Regions from separate parts of the Pantoea jilinensis genome, predicted to be linked through region 2. Evidence: predicted binding sites of a transcription regulator. Region 2 holds the regulator's gene; the other holds the start of a gene.
The links. The regulator PhoB, encoded in region 2, activates phosphate uptake and scavenging genes when phosphate is short. The targets are predictions, from matches to a motif close to CTGTCATAAAACTGNCNNAT.
Positions count from the first base shown of each region.

Region 1: the regulator PhoB is predicted to act here: its motif matches at 2,061-2,080, upstream of pitA (inorganic phosphate transporter PitA).

Region 1 covers NZ_CP077746.1:280,078-290,324, reverse strand. The annotation lists gene KTJ90_RS01335 (aldo/keto reductase) at 1-797, shown strand, start outside; gene KTJ90_RS01330 (BaiN/RdsA family NAD(P)/FAD-dependent oxidoreductase) at 805-1,989, opposite strand; gene pitA (inorganic phosphate transporter PitA) at 2,232-3,734, shown strand; gene uspB (universal stress protein UspB) at 3,772-4,107, opposite strand; gene uspA (universal stress protein UspA) at 4,522-4,959, shown strand; gene rsmJ (16S rRNA (guanine(1516)-N(2))-methyltransferase RsmJ) at 5,016-5,762, opposite strand; gene prlC (M3 family metallopeptidase) at 5,771-7,813, opposite strand; gene KTJ90_RS01300 (23S rRNA (adenine(2030)-N(6))-methyltransferase RlmJ) at 8,244-9,086, shown strand; gene KTJ90_RS01295 (CPBP family intramembrane glutamic endopeptidase) at 9,093-9,911, shown strand; gene rnz (ribonuclease Z) at 9,908-10,247, opposite strand, start outside.
Region 2 covers NZ_CP077746.1:3,134,050-3,144,296, reverse strand. The annotation lists gene KTJ90_RS14880 (AAA family ATPase) at 1-373, opposite strand, end outside; gene sbcD (exonuclease subunit SbcD) at 370-1,569, opposite strand; gene phoB (phosphate response regulator transcription factor PhoB) at 1,767-2,456, shown strand; gene phoR (phosphate regulon sensor histidine kinase PhoR) at 2,471-3,784, shown strand; gene KTJ90_RS14860 (PstS family phosphate ABC transporter substrate-binding protein) at 3,804-4,724, shown strand; gene KTJ90_RS14855 (cobalamin-independent methionine synthase II family protein) at 4,886-5,992, shown strand; gene brnQ (branched-chain amino acid transporter carrier protein BrnQ) at 6,384-7,703, shown strand; gene proY (proline-specific permease ProY) at 7,774-9,126, shown strand; gene KTJ90_RS14840 (histidine-type phosphatase) at 9,640-10,247, opposite strand, start outside.

The sequences.
Region 1 (10,247 bases), 1.2 Mb from region 2:
TTATTGCAGAGGTGCTGAATCAGCGCGGCGGTGAACGCCCGTTTGTGGCCACCAAGCTGGGGCGTCGCCTGTCACCACACGTGGCTGAGGGCTACAACGCCGAAAACCTCAACGCCTTTATCGATCGCTCACGGGAAAATCTGCAGACCGACACGCTGGATCTGGTGCAGCTACATTGCCCACCGACGGAGGTTTACTACAACCCGGACGTGTTTGCGGTGATGGATGAGATGGTCGCCGCCGGAAAAATCCGTCACTATGGCGTCTCCGTTGAGAAAGTCGAGGAAGGCCTGAAAGCGCTGGCATTTCCCAACGTCTCGTCGATTCAGCTGATCTACAACATTTTCCGTCAGCGTCCCGCGGAACTGCTGTTGCGTGAAGCGAAACGCCGTGATGTGGCGATCATTGCCCGTGTGCCGCTGGCTTCAGGCCTGCTGACCGGCAAAATGCGCGCCGACAGCGTGTTTGCCGCTGACGACCATCGCACCTTTAACCGTAATGGCGAAGCGTTCGATAAAGGCGAGACCTTCTCCGGTGTGCCTTATGAGGTGGCACTGGAGGCGGTGGAGGAGATTCGCCGCTTTGTTACGGGCGACACCACCATGGCGATGTTTGCACTGCGCTGGATCCTGATGAACGAAGATGTCAGCGTGGTCATTCCTGGCGCGAAAAATCGTGAGCAGGCTGAAGCCAATGCCCGCGCCAGCGACGTCGGTGCACTCTCTGAGGATACGATGGCGGCGCTGAAGCAGATCTATCAGGAGAAGATTGCGCCGCACGTGCATCAGCGCTGGTAAATGCGCGTTACAACGCCTGGGCGCACGCCCAGGCGGAACTCCAGGCCCACTGGAAGTTATATCCCCCCAGCCAGCCGGTGACATCGGCCACTTCACCAATAAAGTACAGCCCCGGCACCGCGCGCGCCTCCATGGTTTTCGAGGAGAGCTGCGTGGTGTCTACGCCGCCCAGTGTCACTTCAGCTGTGCGATACCCCTCGGTGCCGTTTGGCTGAATGCGCCAGGCATGCAGCGTTTGCGCCAGTTCAGTTTGCTGTTTGCTGTTGAGCTGTTTCAGGGTGATATCCGGCACCACTTTGAGTGCCTGCAATACTTCCACCAGACGCTTCGGCAGGATTTTCGCCAGACTGTTTTTCAGGCTGAGATTCGGATGCGCTTCACGCTGCGCCGTCAGAAACGCCTCAAGCGGCGTAGCGGGTAACAGGTCGATGGTGACGAATTCGCCGGGCAGCCAGTAGCTGGAGATTTGCAGTACCGCGGGGCCGGAGAGCCCACGGTGAGTGAACAGCATCGCCTCTTTAAAGCGGGTACCATCCTGCGCATCGATGGTGGTGTCCAGCGCAACGCCTGAGAGCGTCTGTAATTGTTCCAGCAGTGGCTTATGCAGCGTAAAGGGCACCAGAGCCGCCCGGGTCGGATACACATTCAGACCAAATTGCTCTGCAATTTTGTAGCCAAACGGCGTGGCACCCAGGCCTGGCATCGACAGACCACCGCTGGCAATCACCAGTTTTTTCGCCTGAACCGTACTGCCGTTGAGTTGCAGGGTGTAGCCGCTTTCATCGCGCTCAACACTGATCACTTCACTGCGCAGTCGAAGGGTGACATTGCCCTTGTCACATTCGGCCAGCAGCAGATCGACAATTTGCTGAGCAGAGTCATCACAGAAGAGCTGGCCCAGGGTTTTTTCATGCCAGGCGATACCGTGGCGATTAACCAGATCGATAAAATCCCACTGGGTATAACGCGCCAGCGCGGATTTACAGAAATGAGGATTGTGCGACAGATACGCCGCCGGTTCAGTGTAGAGATTGGTGAAGTTGCAGCGGCCACCGCCCGACATCAGAATCTTGCGGCCTGGCTTTTTGCCGTTATCCAGTAGTAACACGCTCAGTCCGCGCTGCCCGGCCTGGGCGGCACAGAACAGCCCTGCGGCTCCGGCACCAATGATGATAACGTCAAACTGTTCCACTGCGTTCACTCACTTAACTGGAAAGGCGCAGATTGTAGTGATCTGCTCACCCGGACGCCAGCGTCAAAAAATTGCCGTAAATGTGTCATATTGTATCTGACTAATATCTAACCCTTTTTCACTGAGTAACCCGTTCGCTCTGCGAAGAAAGGTTAAATTAGCGCTATATTTTCCTTTCCCATACAGCACGTTGTCGCGGATAATGCGCCGCGTTCATGTCCTCCAAAAATGGCGTAACGTTTATGCTACATCTGTTTGCTGGTCTAGACCTCAGTACTAGCCTGTTATTGGTTCTTGCCCTGCTGTTTGTATTGTTTTACGAAGCAATCAACGGTTTCCACGACACGGCCAACGCAGTTGCGACGGTCATCTATACGCGTGCCATGCGTGCCCAGCTTGCTGTGGTTATGGCGGGTGTATTCAACTTCCTTGGCGTACTACTCGGTGGATTGAGTGTTGCCTACGCTATTGTTCATATGCTTCCCACCGATCTGTTGCTGAATGTTGGATCGGCTCACGGTCTCGCCATGGTGTTTTCTATGCTGCTGGCGGCGATTATCTGGAACCTCGGCACCTGGTATCTCGGTCTGCCGGCCTCCAGCTCCCATACACTGATCGGCGCGATTATCGGTATCGGTCTGACCAACGCCCTGATGAGCGGAACCTCGGTGGTTGATGCACTCAACATTCCGAAAGTCCTGAACATCTTCCTTTCTCTGATCCTGTCGCCGATTGTCGGCCTGGTGATGGCGGGCGGGTTAATCTTTATTCTGCGTCGCTACTGGAGTAATACTAAAAAGCGTGCGCGTATTCATATGACGCCTGCTGACCGCGAAAAGATCGACGGCAAGAAAAAGCCGCCGTTCTGGACCCGTATCGCCCTGATTGTTTCGGCAATTGGCGTGAGCTATTCGCACGGTGCGAATGACGGTCAGAAGGGCATTGGCCTGATCATGCTGGTCCTGATTGGCGTGGCGCCGGCTGGTTTCGTCGTGAATATGAATGCCTCCGGTTATGACATCACGCGCACCCGCGATGCCGTCAACCATCTGGAACAGTATTACCAGCAGCACAACGCGTCACTGACACATATCATCCAGATGGCACCGCCTAAGTTGCCAACACCGGAAGAAGTGCCGGCAACCAGCCCGCAGGAGTTTCACTGTGACAGCGCGCGAGCACTGCAGGCAGTGCAGCGTGCGCAGGTGTTGCTGAACAATCTGCAGAGCTACGATCAGCTGACCGTTGATCAGCGTGGTCAGATGCGTCGTCTGCTGCTGTGTATCTCAGACACCGCCGATAAAGCGGCCCGTCTGCAGGAAACCACGCCAGATGACAAACGCTTCCTCAATAAGCTGAAAAGTGACCTGCTTGGCACCATCGAGTACGCGCCTATCTGGATTATTGTGGCCGTGGCGCTGGCGCTGGGCACCGGTACTATGATTGGCTGGCGTCGTGTTGCCACCACCATCGGTGAGAAGATTGGTAAAAAAGGCATGACCTATGCGCAGGGAATGTCAGCCCAGGTGACAGCAGCGCTGTCGATTGGTATTGCCAGCTATACCGGCATGCCCGTCTCTACCACGCATATCCTCTCTTCATCGGTAGCCGGTACCATGCTGGTCGACGGTGGCGGATTGCAGAGCCGGACTATCAAGAATATCGCCATGGCGTGGATCTTCACCCTGCCGGTTTGTATTCTGCTGTCAGGTTCGCTCTACTGGATTGCCTTGAAACTGGTGTGATGCCAGCTGACAAAAGGGCGACGCAAGTCGCCCTTTTTTAATGCCAGATCGCCAGCGCCACCAGACTGATAACCACCAGCCCACACAGCGCACTGGTCAGAACAAACTGTCCCCGCACCCGTTCACAGCGCCGGATAAACTCATCGTCGTGGTGATCAAGATAGCGTTTTGCCCAGATATAAGTGACCAGCCGCACCTGTTTACTCGGCTGACCGTGAGAGGTGAAAAACCCCGCCCCATCGACATACTGATACAGCAGTGGATCACAACCCCGTAATACCGCCAGTAGCGCGCGCAGCGATGAAAAATAGCGTGCCATATTCACGATACACACCACACAAAGAGCCCAGAAAAGCGCAATAGTGCTGATCATATTCCCCCCTCCCAGCTGGAATCGCAGCAACAGACTCAGTGTCTGGCACTGAATCCGCCTGCAGAAAAAACCAGCCACTGAATCTCCGGACTGCGAAAATTTTCGACCCCCTGAGCGGCTGCGAACCGGACCGCCTTTTCTCAGTGTAGGAGAATTCTTTACATTTTTTCCAACGATGATTTTCGTTCAGCGCGAGTAAATCTGGCATAGCCTTGATCTTATTCATAAGCCAGACGGCAACAGCAGCATTTACAATGAGAGAAGGCTATACTCAGACTATAACAACATCATCACCTGCAACGCAGGTTGACACTTTGGTGGCGCTCATCGCCCGCTCGCGCAAGGGACTTCGCTAAGCTGTGACGCGGCAGGAACACCGGATGCCATCCTTAATCTCGTGAAAGGAGTTTTATCATGGCTTATAAACACATCCTGATTGCAGTAGACCTTTCTCCCGAAAGCCAGTTGCTGGTGGATAAGGCTGTCTCGCTGGCGCGTCCCTACGATGCCAGAATTTCCCTGATTCACGTTGATGTGAATTATTCTGACCTCTATACCGGCCTGATTGATGTCAACTTAGGGGATATGCAGAAGCGTATTTCTGAAGAGACGCATGCCGCACTGAAAGGGTTGTCAGATGCGGCGGGCTATCCGATCAGTGAGACACTGAGCGGCAGTGGTGACCTCGGCCAGGTTCTGGTTGATGCCATCAAGAAATATGACGTTGACCTGGTGGTGTGTGGTCATCATCAGGATTTCTGGAGCAAGCTGATGTCCTCAGCCCGTCAGTTGATCAATACCGTGCATATCGACATGCTGATTGTGCCGTTGCGCGATGAAGACGAGGCGTAATTCAGACGCTTAACGAAATGAATAAAGCCGGCGCGACGCCGGCTTTTTTTATACGTTCAGAGCGGGGGATAGATATCAAAGCGATGGCTTTTGGTGACCACAGCCGCCTGTGTCACGACACCCGCCAGCGGCGGTGCATAGTCTGGTCGTTTGACCACAATACGCTTTTTCGCCAGTCGACGAGCCGGTTCCAGTAACGCATCCGCATCTTCATCCGGCCCGACCAGCGACTGAAACACCCGCATCTCCTTTTTCACCAGTGCACTTTTCTGGCGATGGGGATACATCGGATCGAGATAGACCACATCTGGCTGCGGCGTAATATCGCCCAGGGCCTGCGCGCTGGCCGCGTGAATCAGCGTCAGACGATCGCGCAGCCAGGGGCCAATTTCCGCATCCTGATAACCGCGCTGCAGACCATCTTCCAGCAGCGCAGCCACCACCGGATGGCGCTCCAGCATCCGCACCCGGCAGCCGAGCGCCGCCAGCACAAACGCATCACGCCCCAGTCCTGCCGTCGCATCCACCACATCCGGCAGATAACCGCCTTTAATGCCCACCGCTTTGGCGACAGCTTCGCCGCGTCCACCGCCGAAACGACGGCGATGCGCCATCGCGCCGGTGACGAAATCAACAAAAATACCGCCCAGCTTAGGCTCATCACGTTTACGCAGTTCCAGGTGCGTTGAGGTCTGCACCAGCGCCAGCAGCGCATCTTCATCGTGCTCCAGCTGCCAGCGCTGCGCTAAACGTGATAAGGCGCCGTCTCCGGCGCCTGATTCATCGAGCAAACAGATTTTCACAAACTGACTTATCCCTGAATGCCGTAATGTTCCAGCATCGCATCGAGTTGCGGTTCACGACCGCGGAAGCGTTTGAACAGCTCCATCGGCTCTTCAGAACCGCCACGCGTCAGGATGTTATCCAGGAAAGACTGACCGGTTTCACGGTTGAAGATCCCCTCTTCTTCGAAGCGGGAATAGGCATCCGCTGCCAGCACGTCTGCCCACAGATAGCTGTAGTAACCCGCCGCATAGCCACCGGCAAAGATGTGGCTGAAGGCGTGCGGGAAACGGCCCCATTCCGGACTCGGAACGACCGCAACGCGGCTTTTCACTTCGCGCAGGGTTTCCAGAATCTGCGCGCCCTTCTCCGGATTAAACTCGGTGTGCAGACGGAAATCGAACAGGCCGAACTCCAGCTGACGCAGGATAAACAGCGCGGCCTGGTAATTCTTCGCCGCCAGCATTTTATCCAGCAGTTCTTTCGGCAGCGGTTCGCCAGTCTCAAAGTGACCCGAGAGAAACGCCAGCGCATCCGGTTCCCAGCACCAGTTTTCCATAAACTGGCTTGGCAGTTCGACCGCATCCCATGGCACACCGCTGATACCGGAAACGCCAGGCGCTTCGATGCGGGTCAGCATGTGGTGCAGGCCATGACCAAACTCATGGAACAGAGTAATCACTTCGTCATGGGTGAACAGCGCAGGTTTGCCTTTCACCGGGCGGTTAAAGTTACAGGTCAGGTAAGCGACCGGCTTCTGCAGGCTGCCATCGGCTTTACGCATCTGGCCCACGCAGTCATCCATCCACGCCCCGCCACGTTTGTGCTCGCGGGCGTAGAGATCGAGATAGAAGCTGCCGCGCAGTTCGCCGGTTTCATCGAACAGATCGAAGAACTTCACGTCCGGATGGTAAACCTCAACGTCGGTACGCTGCTTCGCGCTGATGCCATAAATGCGTTTAACCACTTCAAACAGACCGGCAACCGCACGCTCTTCCGGGAAGTAAGGACGCAGTTGCTCATCGCTGATGGTATAGAGATGCTGCTTCTGCTTTTCGCCGTAATAGGTAAGATCCCACGGATTCAGTTCAGTGACGCCATGCTCTTTTTGGGCGAAGGCGCGCAGTTGCTCCAGCTCTTTTTCACCCTGCGGACGGGCGCGTTCAGCCAGGTCATTCAGGAAGTCGATCACCTGAGACGGGCTTTGCGCCATTTTGGTCGCCAGTGATTTATCGGCGTAGGAGTCGAAGCCCAGCAGCTGTGCCAGCTCGTGACGCAGCGCCAGCTCTTCCGCCATGATAGGTCCGTTATCCCACTTACCGGCATTCGGACCCTGATCGGAGGCGCGCGTTGCATAGGCGCGATACATCTCTTCACGCAGCGCCGCGTTGTCGCAGTAGGTCATGACCGGCAGATAGCTTGGGATATCCAGCGTCAGCAGCCAGCCGTCCTGCTCTTTGGCTTCAGCCTGGGCTTTCGCTGCCGCCATGGCGCTTTCCGGCATACCGGCCAGTTCACTTTCATCGGTGATCAGCTTGCTCCAGCCCATGGTGGCATCAAGCACATTGTTGCTGTAAGCCGAACCCAGCTCCGAGAGACGCGCGGCGATTTCGCCATAGCGTTGCTGTTTATCTTTTGGCAGGCCAATACCGGAGAGTTCAAAATCACGCAGGGCGTTATCGACCGCTTTCTTCTGCGCCAGATCCAGAGCCGCGTACTGATCACCCTCTTTGAGATTGCGGTACGCCTGATAGAGGCCTTCATGCTGACCGACCCAGGTGCTGTATTCAGAGAGCAGCGGCAATGTCTGCTCATAGGCTTCACGCAGTTCCGGGCTGTTTTTTACCGCATTCAGATGGCTGACCGGTGAAAAAATGCGGCTCAGACGATCGTCGGTTTCCGCCAGCGGCTGAACCAGATTATCCCAGGTATAGGGCGCACCCTGCGCCACAACTTTTTCGACTTCTGCGCGGCATTGGCTCAGCACTTCCGTCACGGCAGGAACAACATGTTCAGGCTGGATGGCAGAAAAAGGGGGAAGCGTAAAAGATGTCAGTAGCGGATTGGTCATAGCGCAGTCCTTTAGAGATGTATGGGGCGCAGCGGGTCGCGCAACGCAATCTAAGTAACATGCGGCTTAGTGTAGCGAAAATCAATGGCAGCCAGGATGAGGTGGGGAAGAAACGCGCGGATGATCGCACGGAAGATGCCTGCTTTTGTCTGATGCCTGAAATCCTGGCGGGCGCGCCGGGCAGATTTTGCGGCCGGTTTACCCGCCTGAAAACCGCAAACTCAGCTCGTCACCCTGAACCGCACTCTGCAATCCCGATTTGTTATCACGCTTCTGGCCCATCAGCGGGTCATCCCTGATATAATCGCCGATTCTCATGCTTTTCCTGCGTCGGTTGCTGTGCGTCGTTCTGTGGGTAATACGTGGGGTAATAATTGGTATAAATTGATTTTCCATCAATTAAAACCTTATACATTCAACAGGATAAACAATGCTGAGTTATCGCCATAGCTTCCATGCTGGCAACCACGCCGACGTGCTGAAGCACACCGTTCTGAGCCTGATCATCACGGCGCTGAAAGAGAAAGAGAAACCGTTTTTCTACCTGGATACCCATGCAGGCGCAGGTCGCTACCAGCTGAGCGGCGAGCACGCCGAGCGTACCGGTGAATATCTGGAAGGCATCTCACGTATCTGGCAGCAGCCCGATGCGCCTGAATTGTTGCAGCCCTATTTTGATGCGATTCGTGCGCTGAACCGCAGTGGCACGCTGCGCTACTATCCTGGCTCGCCGCTGATCGCCCGTCATCTGCTGCGTGAAGATGACAAGCTGCAACTCACTGAGCTGCACTCCAGCGACTATCCGCTGCTGCGTAACGAATTCAGCAAAGATAACCGCGCGCGCGTCGATCGTGCCGACGGTTATCAGCAGTTAAAATCGAAACTGCCACCGCCGTCGCGTCGCGGTCTGGTGTTGATTGATCCGCCGTATGAGATGAAAAGCGACTACCAGGCGGTAGTGAAAGGCATTCAGGAAGGCCATAAACGCTTTGGCACCGGCGTCTTTGCACTGTGGTATCCGGTGGTGTTACGCCAGCAGATCAAACACATGCTGCGCGACCTGGAAGCAACCGGCATCCGCAATATTCTGCAGATCGAACTGGCGGCCCGTCCGGACAGCGATCAGCGCGGCATGACCGCTTCCGGCATGATCGTGATTAACCCACCGTGGAAGCTGGCCGATCAGATGAATACCCTGCTGCCGTGGCTGCACCAGAAACTGGTTCCGACCGGAACGGGTCACTATGCGGTAAATCAGATCGTTCCTGAATAAATCCTCATGTGGATTCTGCTGGCAGGTGCGCTGGGCGCCCTGCAACCCGCCCGGCGGCTGGCGCTACTGCTGTTAGCGCTCGTCGCGCTGCTGGGATTTTATCATCAGGTTCTGACCTGGCCGGTCTTGCCGCTGCTGGGCGGGATCGCCGCACTGGTCGCGCTGCGCCGCTTTGACCCGATCCGTTCCCGCCAGCAAATCCTGAGCGAAGCGCTACTGGTGCTGATTTCGCTGGGCTTGTTTCTCCATCTTTTCCCTGGCTTTAACAATCCCCTCCAGGTCGATGAGGTGCAGACGGGTGCCCGGAGCCTGCCGTTCAGTTTCTCCTTCAACGCCGATAAAGCGCTGATCCCCTTTGTGCTGCTGGCCTGCCTGCCGACGCTGTTCCGTGCTCGTGCCTGCCCGCCGCGTTATCCGTGGATTGCCGCACTGACGTTAATCGCCGCCGTGCCGCTGCTGCTGTGTAGTGCCGTGCTGCTGGGTGGCCTGGCATTTGAGCTTCACAATCCACCATGGCTGCCCGCGTTTATGCTGGCGAATCTGTTCTTTGTCTCGCTGGCCGAAGAGGCGCTGTTCCGGGGCTATCTGCAACAGCGGCTGAGAGAGTCGCTGGGAGCGATGCCCGCGCTGCTGATCTGCTCGCTGCTGTTTGGGCTGGCACATATCCAGGGCGGCGTACTGCTGGTGGTATTCGCCTCCCTGGCCGGGCTGATTTACGGTCTGGCGTGGCACTGGAGCGGCCGGTTGTGGCTGGCGACCGCCCTGCACTTTGCCCTTAACCTCACCCATCTGCTTTTCTTTACCTATCCGGCACTGCATCACTAAACAGTGAATACGGCCAGATCCGAGGCCAGCTCGGTGCGGGGGAAAATCGTCTGGCACTCCGCCAGCAGGCGGCTCATGTCCTTTGCCAGATAGCGGGAGCTGAAATGGGTGGCGATCAGTCGCTTTGCCCCGGCGCGTTTTGCCACGTCGGCGGCCTGCAGGGTGGTGGAGTGCCCGCGTCCGTTGGCTTTCTCCATCATCGCCGCCTCCAGCGTGGTTTCATGCACCATCAGGTCAACATCCGCCGCCAGTTGCAACGCGACGTCGGTCGGTGCGGTATCGCCAAAAATGGCCAGCTTTTTGCCGGGTGTCGCCGGGCCAAGATAGTCAGCGCCG
Region 2 (10,247 bases):
CAATGGTGTTGTCGGCGCAGCGCGCCAGCTCAACGCGCGGGGCCTGCAGCTTACCGTCGGCGGTGCCACGCGCACGGTTCTGGCTCCAGAAGGCGCGCCAGGCTTCGCCTTTGATCTCAAACTCTACTTCAGCCAGACATTCGGCACAGTCGCGCGTCATCAGCGCATTCTGGCTCTGGGAAATCGCGCCCAGGCGCGGCGTCTGGTGATAGAGCGCCAGACAAATGGCGTCCAGCAGGGTGGTTTTACCCGCGCCGGTCGCGCCGGTTATGGCGAACAGGCCATTGCTGGCAAAAGGCTCGGCGCGGAAGTCGATGAACCATTCACCGCGCAGAGCATTGAGGTTTTTAAACCGTAGCGTGAGGATCTTCATTGGGTCTCTTCCATGGCGGCCAGCGTCTGGCGGAACAGGGTGGTCATCTCGTCGATTTGCGCAGGCTGCAGCTCCTCATCCAGCGCGAGCCGGCGGGCAAAGACCTCTTCCACTTTCAGCTCACTCAGGGTTTCGTTGTCGAGCCGCGCCAGGCTCTGCTGCCGCTGCTCGCGGCTGCGGCGCAGCAGCAGGACTTCAACCGGCAGCGTGGCGGTCAGGGTTTCGACCTGATGCTGCAGATCGCTGAGGTACTCCTGCGTGGTGACTTCGATGTCGAGCCAGGTTGGCTTCTCCTGCTCAGCCGTGCTGAAGGCGTGTAACTGTTCCGCAATCTGTGCCAGCGATCCTTTCAGCACCTGCATCGGCTGCGCCTGCGGCACCACCAGCGGCGTAACGGATTGCAGGCCGCTTGCCGCAAGCTCCAGCAGAAAGACGCTTTTTTCGCTGCCCAGCTCATCAAAACTCAGCGGAATGGGCGAACCGCTGTACCGGATATGCTCGCTGCCCGCCACGCGCTGGGCGCGATGAATATGGCCCAGTGCAATGTAGTCAGCGGCCGGAAAGGCACTGGCGGGGAAGGCATCAAGCGTACCGATGTAGATGTCACGCACCGAATCGCTCTGGCTGACCCCGACGGTGGTGAGATGTCCGGTAGCGATAATCGGCAATGCATGACCCAGCGCCTGGGCGGCGGCGAAGCGTTGCTGATAGTGATGGGCAATCGCCTCCAGCAGCGAGGTCTGTTTATCGCGCCCTGACTGACCCGCCCGGCTGCGCAGAATATCGCGCGGTCGCAGATAAGGAATGGCACAGAGCAGCGCGCCCGGTTCGCCCTGGCGGGTGTTCAGCAGCAACACATCATCCTGCTCCTGGGGGGTGGCGATTACCCGGGTGTTGAGACAGGCGAGCAGTTCGCGCGACTCATTCAGCGTCGCCACGGAATCGTGGTTGCCCGCCAGCACAATCAGCTGACAACCGGTGGGCTGCAGCGCCACCACAAAGCGGTTAAACATCTCGCGGGCGTAGCTGGGCGGCGTGCCGGTATCAAACAGATCGCCTGCAATAATCAACGCATCCACCTGATGCTGTTCAATCTGGATCAACAGCCAGTCGAGAAACGCCTGATGTTCGGCTGCCCGACTTTTGTTGTAAAAGAACTGCCCCAGATGCCAGTCCGCAGTATGAATGATGCGCATGATGAGTCCCTGCCGTTGTGATTCGCCCGGCGATTATACTGGCTCTGCGGCCAAAGCGAAAAATTGTCGCTGCGCTGTCATAAATGATTACCAACGGCGTTACAGGCAGGTTATGTTTTTCATAAAAGTGTCACAAATCTGACGCATAATGGCGCCGCGAATCTCAGTGACAGCCGTCATAATCAGCAGGAGTAATAATGGCTAAGCGCATTTTGGTTGTGGAGGATGAAGCCCCCATCCGTGAAATGTTGTGTTTTGTTCTGGAGCAGAACGACTATCAGCCAATTGAGGCGGAAGATTATGACAGTGCCGTGGGCAAGCTGATTGAACCCTGGCCCGATCTGATTTTACTGGACTGGATGTTACCTGGAGGCAGCGGTATTCAGTTTATCAAGCATCTGAAACGCGAGGCGATGACACGGGATATCCCGGTGATGATGCTCACCGCGCGTGGCGAAGAGGAAGATCGGGTGCGTGGCCTGGAAGTGGGCGCCGATGATTACATTACCAAGCCCTTTTCACCCAAAGAGCTGATGGCGCGAATTAAAGCGGTGATGCGCCGTATTTCACCGATGGCGGTGGAAGAGGTGATTGAGATGCAGGGACTGAGTCTGGATCCTTCTTCACATCGCGTGATGTCCGAAACCACGCCGCTGGAGATGGGCCCGACCGAATATAAGCTGCTGCACTTCTTTATGACTCACCCGGAACGCGTATACAGCCGCGAACAGCTGCTGAACCACGTCTGGGGCACCAATGTGTATGTGGAAGATCGCACTGTTGATGTTCACATTCGCCGTTTACGTAAAGCGCTGGAAGTCTCCGGCCACGATCGCATGGTACAAACCGTCCGTGGAACAGGGTATCGTTTCTCTGCCCGCTACTAAACGGAGCCTTTACCGTGCTGGAACGCCTCTCCTGGAAGAGATTACTGACAGAACTGCTGCTGGCCTGTCTGCCTGCGGTGCTGCTGGGCCTGCTGTCTGGCGGTTTGCCCTGGTGGTTGCTGCTGAGCGTGGTCATGGTGCTGTTATGGCATTTCCACAATCTGATGCGGCTGTCGCACTGGCTGTGGCTCGACCGCACCATGACGCCACCCGCCGGGCGTGCCAGCTGGGAACCGCTGTTTTATGGTCTTTACCAGATGCAGCTGCGCAACCGGCGGCGGCGACGTGAACTCGGTAATCTGATCAAACGTTTCCGCAGCGGTGCCGAGTCGCTGCCGGATGCGGTGATCCTGACCACGGAAGAGGGCACTATTTTCTGGTGTAACGGTCTGGCGCAACAGCACCTGGGTCTGCGCTGGCCGGAAGATAATGGCCAGAACATCCTCAATCTGCTGCGTTATCCGGAGTTCTCACGCTATCTGCGCCAGCGCGATTTTGACAAGCCCCTGACGTTGGTGCTGAACAACAAACTTCACATGGAATTTCGCGTCATGCCCTACAGCGAGGGGCAGTGGCTGCTGGTGGCGCGTGATGTGACGCAGATGCATCAGCTGGAAGGGGCGCGCCGCAACTTTTTTGCCAACGTCAGCCATGAGTTACGTACGCCGCTCACGGTGCTGCAGGGCTATCTGGAGATGATGAACGACTCGGTGATGAGCGAGCCTTCGCGCAGCAAAGCGCTGCACACGATGTCGGAGCAGACGCGTCGTATGGACAGCCTGGTCAAACAGCTGCTGACGCTGTCGCGCATTGAAGCCGCGCCTGCCATCGATCTGAAAGAGAAGGTGGATGTGCCGGTCATGCTGAAGCTGCTGCAGCATGAGGCGGCGACGCTAAGTGGCGGTCGTCACGATATTCATTTCCATACCGATCCCCATCTGAAAGTGTTCGGCAACGATGAACAGCTTCGCAGTGCTATCTCCAATCTGGTTTATAACGCGGTAAATCACACTCCGGATGGCACGCGGATTGATATCAGCTGGCTGCGCGGCAAACAGGGCGCCACCTTCCGGGTTTGCGACAACGGGCCGGGTATTGCTTCAGAACATATTCCCCGTCTGACCGAGCGTTTCTACCGCGTCGATAAAGCGCGTTCACGTGCCACTGGTGGCAGCGGGCTGGGTCTGGCGATAGTGAAACATGCGCTGAGTCACCACAACGCGCGGCTCGACATCACCAGCGTGCCGCACAAAGAGACCTGTTTTACGTTTACGCTGCCCGCGAGGTTGATTGTCAGCAGCGTGATGCAGGAGAATGCCGTTCATTAATGGCTGCCGGATCTTCCTGATGCGCATTCTTCTTGTATTGATTGTTACGCTGCTGCCGGGCCTGGCGCTGGCCCAGCACGGCACGCTCTCCGGCAATCTCAGCAGTGTCGGCTCAGATACGCTTGGCTATCTTATGACCCTGTGGGGCGAGGATTTTAGTCGGCAGGCGCCGGGCGTCAATGTGCAGGTTCAGGCCTCCGGTTCCTCAACCGCACCGACCGCGCTGGCAGCAGGTGCCGCACAGCTCGGTCCGATGAGCCGCCCGATGCAGGCCGATGAGCGGCAGGCTTTTGAGGCGCGCTACGGTTATCCGCCGCTGGCGGTGCCGGTGGCGATGGATGCGCTGGTGGTGGTAGTGAATCAGCGTAACCCGCTGCAGCAGATTGAACCGCGTCAGCTCGACGCCATCTTCTCCATTACCCGTCTGTGTGGCGCACACAGTGTGCCGCTGCGCTGGGGCGATCTCGGTTTAACCGGCGCGCAATGGAACAAACGCCCCATTCAGCGCTATGGACGTAATTCCGCCTCCGGCACCTGGGGTTTCTTCAAACAGCAGGTGCTATGCAAAGGCGATTTCCGCAGCGACGTAGCGGAGTTTCCTGGCTCGGCCGCGGTGGTGCAGGCGGTGGCCGGTAATTCGCGCAGCATCGGCTACGCCAGTTTTGGCTTTCATCTCAGCGGCGTAAAAATGCTGGCGGTGACGAATGATCAGGGCCAGGCGATTGCCCCGGATGCCGATGCTATTCGTAGCGGCCGTTATCCCTGGGCGCGTCCACTCTATCTCTATGTTAATAAAGCACCCGGTAAACCACTGCCGCCGCTGGTGGCGGCATTTCTGCAGCAGGTTCTTTCACCACAAGGACAGCGGCGGGTCAGCGAAGCGGGCTATCTGCCGCTCTCAGACAGCCAGATGGCAGAGGCGCGCGCCGCCCTGCGTTAATCCCGGTTGAATTTTTTTCATCATCCCTGAATTTTCTTCAGTTGCAGATGCATGCCACTCATGACACTCTGTTTTCAGACATGTAGCCATCCAGATGGCTATTTATTTCGGAGTGCAATGATTTCCTGTCGTTATTACCGGCAGGAGAGACAGGAGTGATCATGCAAAGAGAAACCGCCCCGTTCCGTGCCGACACCGTTGGCAGTTTTCTGCGTCCCGCTGCGATTAAGCAGGCGCGCGAAGCGTTTGCTGCCGGAGAGATTGATGCGGCGGCCCTGCAGCAGGTAGAAGATGAGGCGATTCGCGATGTGGTAGCGAAGCAACGTGAAAATGGCCTGAAGGTGGTCACCGATGGCGAGTTTCGTCGCGGCTGGTGGCACTTCGACTTCTTCTATGGCCTGAATGGCGTTGAGCGCTATGAAGCGGAACAGGGCATCCAGTTTAATGGCGTACAGACCAAAGCGCATGGCGTGAAAGTGGTGAGCAAACTCGGTTTCCCGGCGGATCATCCGATGCTGGCGCATTTCCGTTTCCTGCAGAGTATTGCCGGGGATGCGGTGCCAAAAATGACCATTCCCAGCCCCAGCGTTTTACACTTCCGCGGTGGCCGCAAAGTGATTGATGCAGAGGTCTATCCCGATCTGGCGGACTACTTCGAGGATCTGGCGCAGACTTACAAAGCGGCGATTCAGGCCTTTTATGATGCGGGCTGCCGCTATCTGCAGCTGGATGACACCGTCTGGGCTTATCTCTGCTCTGAAGATCAGAAGCGCGATATCCGCGAACGCGGCGACGATCCGGATCAGCTGGCACAGATTTACGCTCAGGTACTGAATAAAGCGCTGGAGGATAAACCTGCCGATCTGACGGTGGGTCTGCATGTCTGTCGCGGGAACTTCCGCTCCACCTGGATCTCAGAGGGGGGCTACGGGCCGGTGGCAGAAATCCTGTTCGGCAGCGTCAACGTGGATGCGTTCTTCCTGGAGTATGACAATGCCCGGTCCGGCGGCTTTGAGCCACTGCGTTACATTAAACCGGGTCATCAGCAGGTGGTGCTGGGTTTAATCACCACTAAGGTGGGTGAACTGGAAGATCCGGCGCAGGTGAAAATCCGGCTGGAAGAGGCGGCGCAGTACGTCAGCCTGGATCAGATTTGCCTCAGCCCGCAATGCGGTTTCGCCTCAACTGAAGAGGGCAACAGCCTGAGTGAAGCGCAGCAGTGGCAGAAAATTCGTTTGGTGGTGGATATCGCGAATCAGGTCTGGTAGTGCTGTAACGTTGTGCAGACAGGCGCGTAAAACGCGCCTTTTGTGTATCTGAAACCCCGTTCATGCGGGGATTTCTCACGCTCTGTCTATTATTTAGGCACATCATCTTGTGTCCCTGCAGCAAAAATTAACGCTATCCACTGCCTTTGGGAAAAATGGTGGTATAACCTTCTGGTTTTCCGATCCCGTATTGCCTTTCACCGCTATAAACGTTTTACTTAGCGCCGTTGTCGATCCATCCCTCTGTGAACAGAATAAAAGCAGCTTAAATCACCTGCGCTTTACCCTGCGACGAGCATAATGCGCTGACATTGTCAGCCAGATCGCGGTTTACACGCAGCGAGGGGACAACACTAACCCAACTTCCACCGCAACATCAGTGACAGGCCGTATGACACATCGTTTAACTTCGAAGGACATTCTCGCGCTGGGCTTTATGACATTCGCCCTGTTTGTTGGCGCGGGCAACATCATTTTCCCGCCAATGGTCGGTATTCAGTCTGGTGAACACGTCTGGACCGCCGCAATTGGTTTTCTGATTACCGCAGTCGGGTTACCGGTGATGACCGTGATCGCGCTGGCTCGCGTCGGCGGCGGCGTGGATGCACTCAGCACTCCGATTGGCAAGGTCGCGGGCATTGTGCTGGCTACCGTGTGCTATCTGGCTGTTGGGCCGCTGTTTGCCACCCCGCGTACGGCAACGGTTTCATTTGAGATGGGTATTGCGCCGCTGACCGGCGATGGTGCGCTGCCCCTGTTTATCTACAGCCTGATCTACTTCGCGCTGGTGATTGGTGTATCGCTTTATCCGGGCAAACTGCTCGACACTGTAGGTCACTTCCTTGCGCCCTTGAAAATTATCGCGCTGACCGTGCTGGGCGTGGCTGCACTGGTGTGGCCGGCGGGTGGCACCATTCCCGCGACCGTTGATTATCAGCATGCGGCGTTCTCAAGCGGTTTCGTTAACGGCTATCTGACGATGGATACGCTGGGCGCGCTGGTTTTTGGCATCGTGATTGTCAACGCCGCCCGTTCGCGTGGCATCGACAATGCCGCGCTGCTGACGCGCTATACCGTGCTGGCAGGCCTGATCGCGGGTCTGGGCCTGACGCTGGTCTACCTTTGCCTGTTTAAGCTGGGCGCGGGCAGCGGTGCGCTGGTTGATCAAAACGCCAACGGCGCAGCGATTCTGCATGCGTATGTTCAGCACACCTTTGGCAATATGGGCAGTCTCTTCCTGGCCGCACTGATTTTTGTTGCCTGCATGGTGACCGCCGTTGGCCTGACCTGTGCCTGTGCGGAATTTTTTGCGCAATACCTGCCGTTATCGTATAAAACGCTGGTGTTTATTCTGGGTCTGTTCTCGATGGTGGTGTCGAACCTCGGCCTGAGCCACCTGATTCAGATCTCCATCCCGGTACTCACGGCGATTTACCCGCCTTGTATCGTGCTGGTTGTACTGAGTTTCACCCTTAACTGGTGGAACAAGAGCAGCCGGATTATCGCGCCAGCGATGCTGGTAAGCCTGCTGTTTGGCATTGTTGATGCGATTAAAACCACCGGGTTTAAAGATTTGCTGCCCGCTTTCAGTCAGCATCTGCCGCTGGCCGATCAGGGTCTCGCCTGGTTGCCGCCGTCGCTGGTGATGCTGCTGATTGCCGCTGTTGTTGATCGGGTGAAGGGGCCGGAACAGGTTGCCGTTCACTCGTAACAGAACGCACTGATTTTTCTTTAACCACGGGCCTGCCCGTGGTTTTTTCATTTCACAGGTACAGGTTGTTATGCAAGAAACCAACAAGCTCAAACGCGGACTGAGCACGCGCCACATCCGTTTTATGGCGCTGGGATCGGCGATTGGCACCGGGCTGTTTTACGGTTCCGCCGACGCGATAAAAATGGCCGGCCCGAGCGTGCTGCTCGCCTATATCATCGGTGGGGCCGTGGCTTACATCATCATGCGTGCGCTGGGTGAGATGTCCGTTAATAATCCTCAGGCCAGTTCCTTTTCACGCTATGCGCAGGACTATCTTGGGCCGATGGCGGGTTACATTACCGGCTGGACCTACTGTTTTGAGATCCTGATTGTCGCGATTGCAGATGTCACCGCGTTCGGCATCTATATGGGCGTCTGGTTCCCCGAGGTGCCGCACTGGATTTGGGTGCTGAGCGTGGTGCTGATCATCGGTGCCGTCAATCTGATGAGCGTGAAAGTGTTCGGTGAAGTGGAGTTCTGGTTCTCCTTCTTCAAAGTCGCCACCATCATTGTGATGATTCTGGCCGGTTTCGGCATGATCATCTGGGGGATTGGCAACGGCGGCCAGCCGACCGGCATCCATAATTTATGGACCAATGGCGGCTTCTTCGCGCACGGCGTGGTCGGCATGCTGCTGTCGCTGCAGATGGTGATGTTCGCCTACGGCGGCATTGAGATTATCGGGATTACGGCGGGTGAAGCGAAAGATCCGGAGAAGTCGATTCCGCGTGCGATTAACTCAGTGCCGTGGCGCATTCTGGTGTTCTATGTCGGTACGCTGTTTGTGATTATGTCCATCTACCCATGGAATCAGGTAGGCACGTCGGGCAGCCCGTTTGTGCTGACATTCCAGCATCTTGGCATCGCCGCCGCCGCCTCTATCCTCAATTTTGTGGTGCTGACCGCGTCACTCTCGGCGATTAACAGCGATGTGTTTGGTGTGGGTCGCATGCTGCACGGAATGGCGCAGCAAGGCCATGCGCCTAAAGTCTTTATGAAGGTCTCTTCACGCGGAATTCCGTGGGTGACGGTTGTCGTGATGATGTTTGCCATGCTGATTGCGGTCTATCTCAACTACCTGATGCCCGAAAAAGTCTTCCTGGTGATCGCGTCGCTGGCGACCTTTGCAACAGTATGGGTCTGGATCATGATTCTGCTGTCGCAGATCGCGTTCCGTCGCAAAATTGGCAAAGAGGCGGCCAGTAAGCTGAAGTTTGCACTGCCAGGTGGCAGCTGGACGGCGGGTGTCGGCGTTGCCTTCCTCTGCTTTATCATCGGGCTGATTGGATATTTCCCCGATACCCGTATTTCACTCTATGTGGGTATGGTGTGGATAGTGGTATTGCTGCTGGGTTATAAGCTGGTGCGTAAAACCCGCTAATCCTCTGTTCTGCTCTCCCGATTTATGGGGGAGCAGAACACGCTATTTCCCCTCTCAAATTTTCCCCGCATCTGATTATTTATGTGATCCCCGCCACAACACGAACTCCTTTTATTCGGCACTTATTGTGTATCAGCGAAATAAGGTCATGCATCACATTATTTCAGCAAATAGTTCCGGGAATGATTATTTCAAAGAGCAGTGAATATCACGGAGGATGCAAACCGGGGACAGGGACACAAGAGAGCCTGAGCAGGAGAGGGTGCAGCTAATCGGGCACGAAGGGTAATAAAGGCAGAAATAAAAAACGGCGAAACCAGTCGCCGAAATACTCAAGGATTACAGGAAAATAGTTAATAAAGGGATGATTGACGTAACTATCGTAAAACAAAACGGGTAGCGCTGATAGTCAGTCGTTTTAAATAAGAATAGGTCGGAGTGGCGTTAATTAACCGTGGTTAACATTAATAAGGCCGCATTGAGACTGCGGCCTTAATTTCATTAGCCACAGACTCAGGGCAATATAACCGAAACCGGCAACACAGCGCTGTTATCCAGGTTTTTCCGCAGCTGAGTCAGCGTGGATTGATAAGGGCAGAGTACGCCGACATGGGTAACTCTGCAGTCTGACTGATGCCATTCCTGATGTAATAACGGATGTTTATCATCAATTGGTTGCAGCTGTCGGATACCATCCAGACTCTGCGCCTGAAAATAGAGTCGCAAAAAACGTTTGCCACTGTGAGTGTCGCGCCAGCGCTCCAGCACCAGACTGCTGCCCGGCGGAATGTTGCCGCGTGAATAGCCGGGTAACTGCCAGCTAAAGTCCATCAGAGTGCGCACCATTGCGATGTTGGTGTCATGCGCCACCAGAATCAGCCAGCGGGTTGGCGAGCTGTCAGACGCAATTTCTGACAGCAGGGCGTTAAGCAGTATTGAGCCACGGTGCTGAGCCAGATAAAGGATATCGTTGCTCAGATCGTAGTTTGCCGTCAGCAATGGAAGCAGCGAGGTGATCTGCGCGGCCGAGGTGATGTGTCCCCAGGCGAGCTGATCAAACGGCAGGTTTTCGCTGTAACCCAGTCGCAGCGTCTCCACCATGCTCGCCATCACACTCAGCC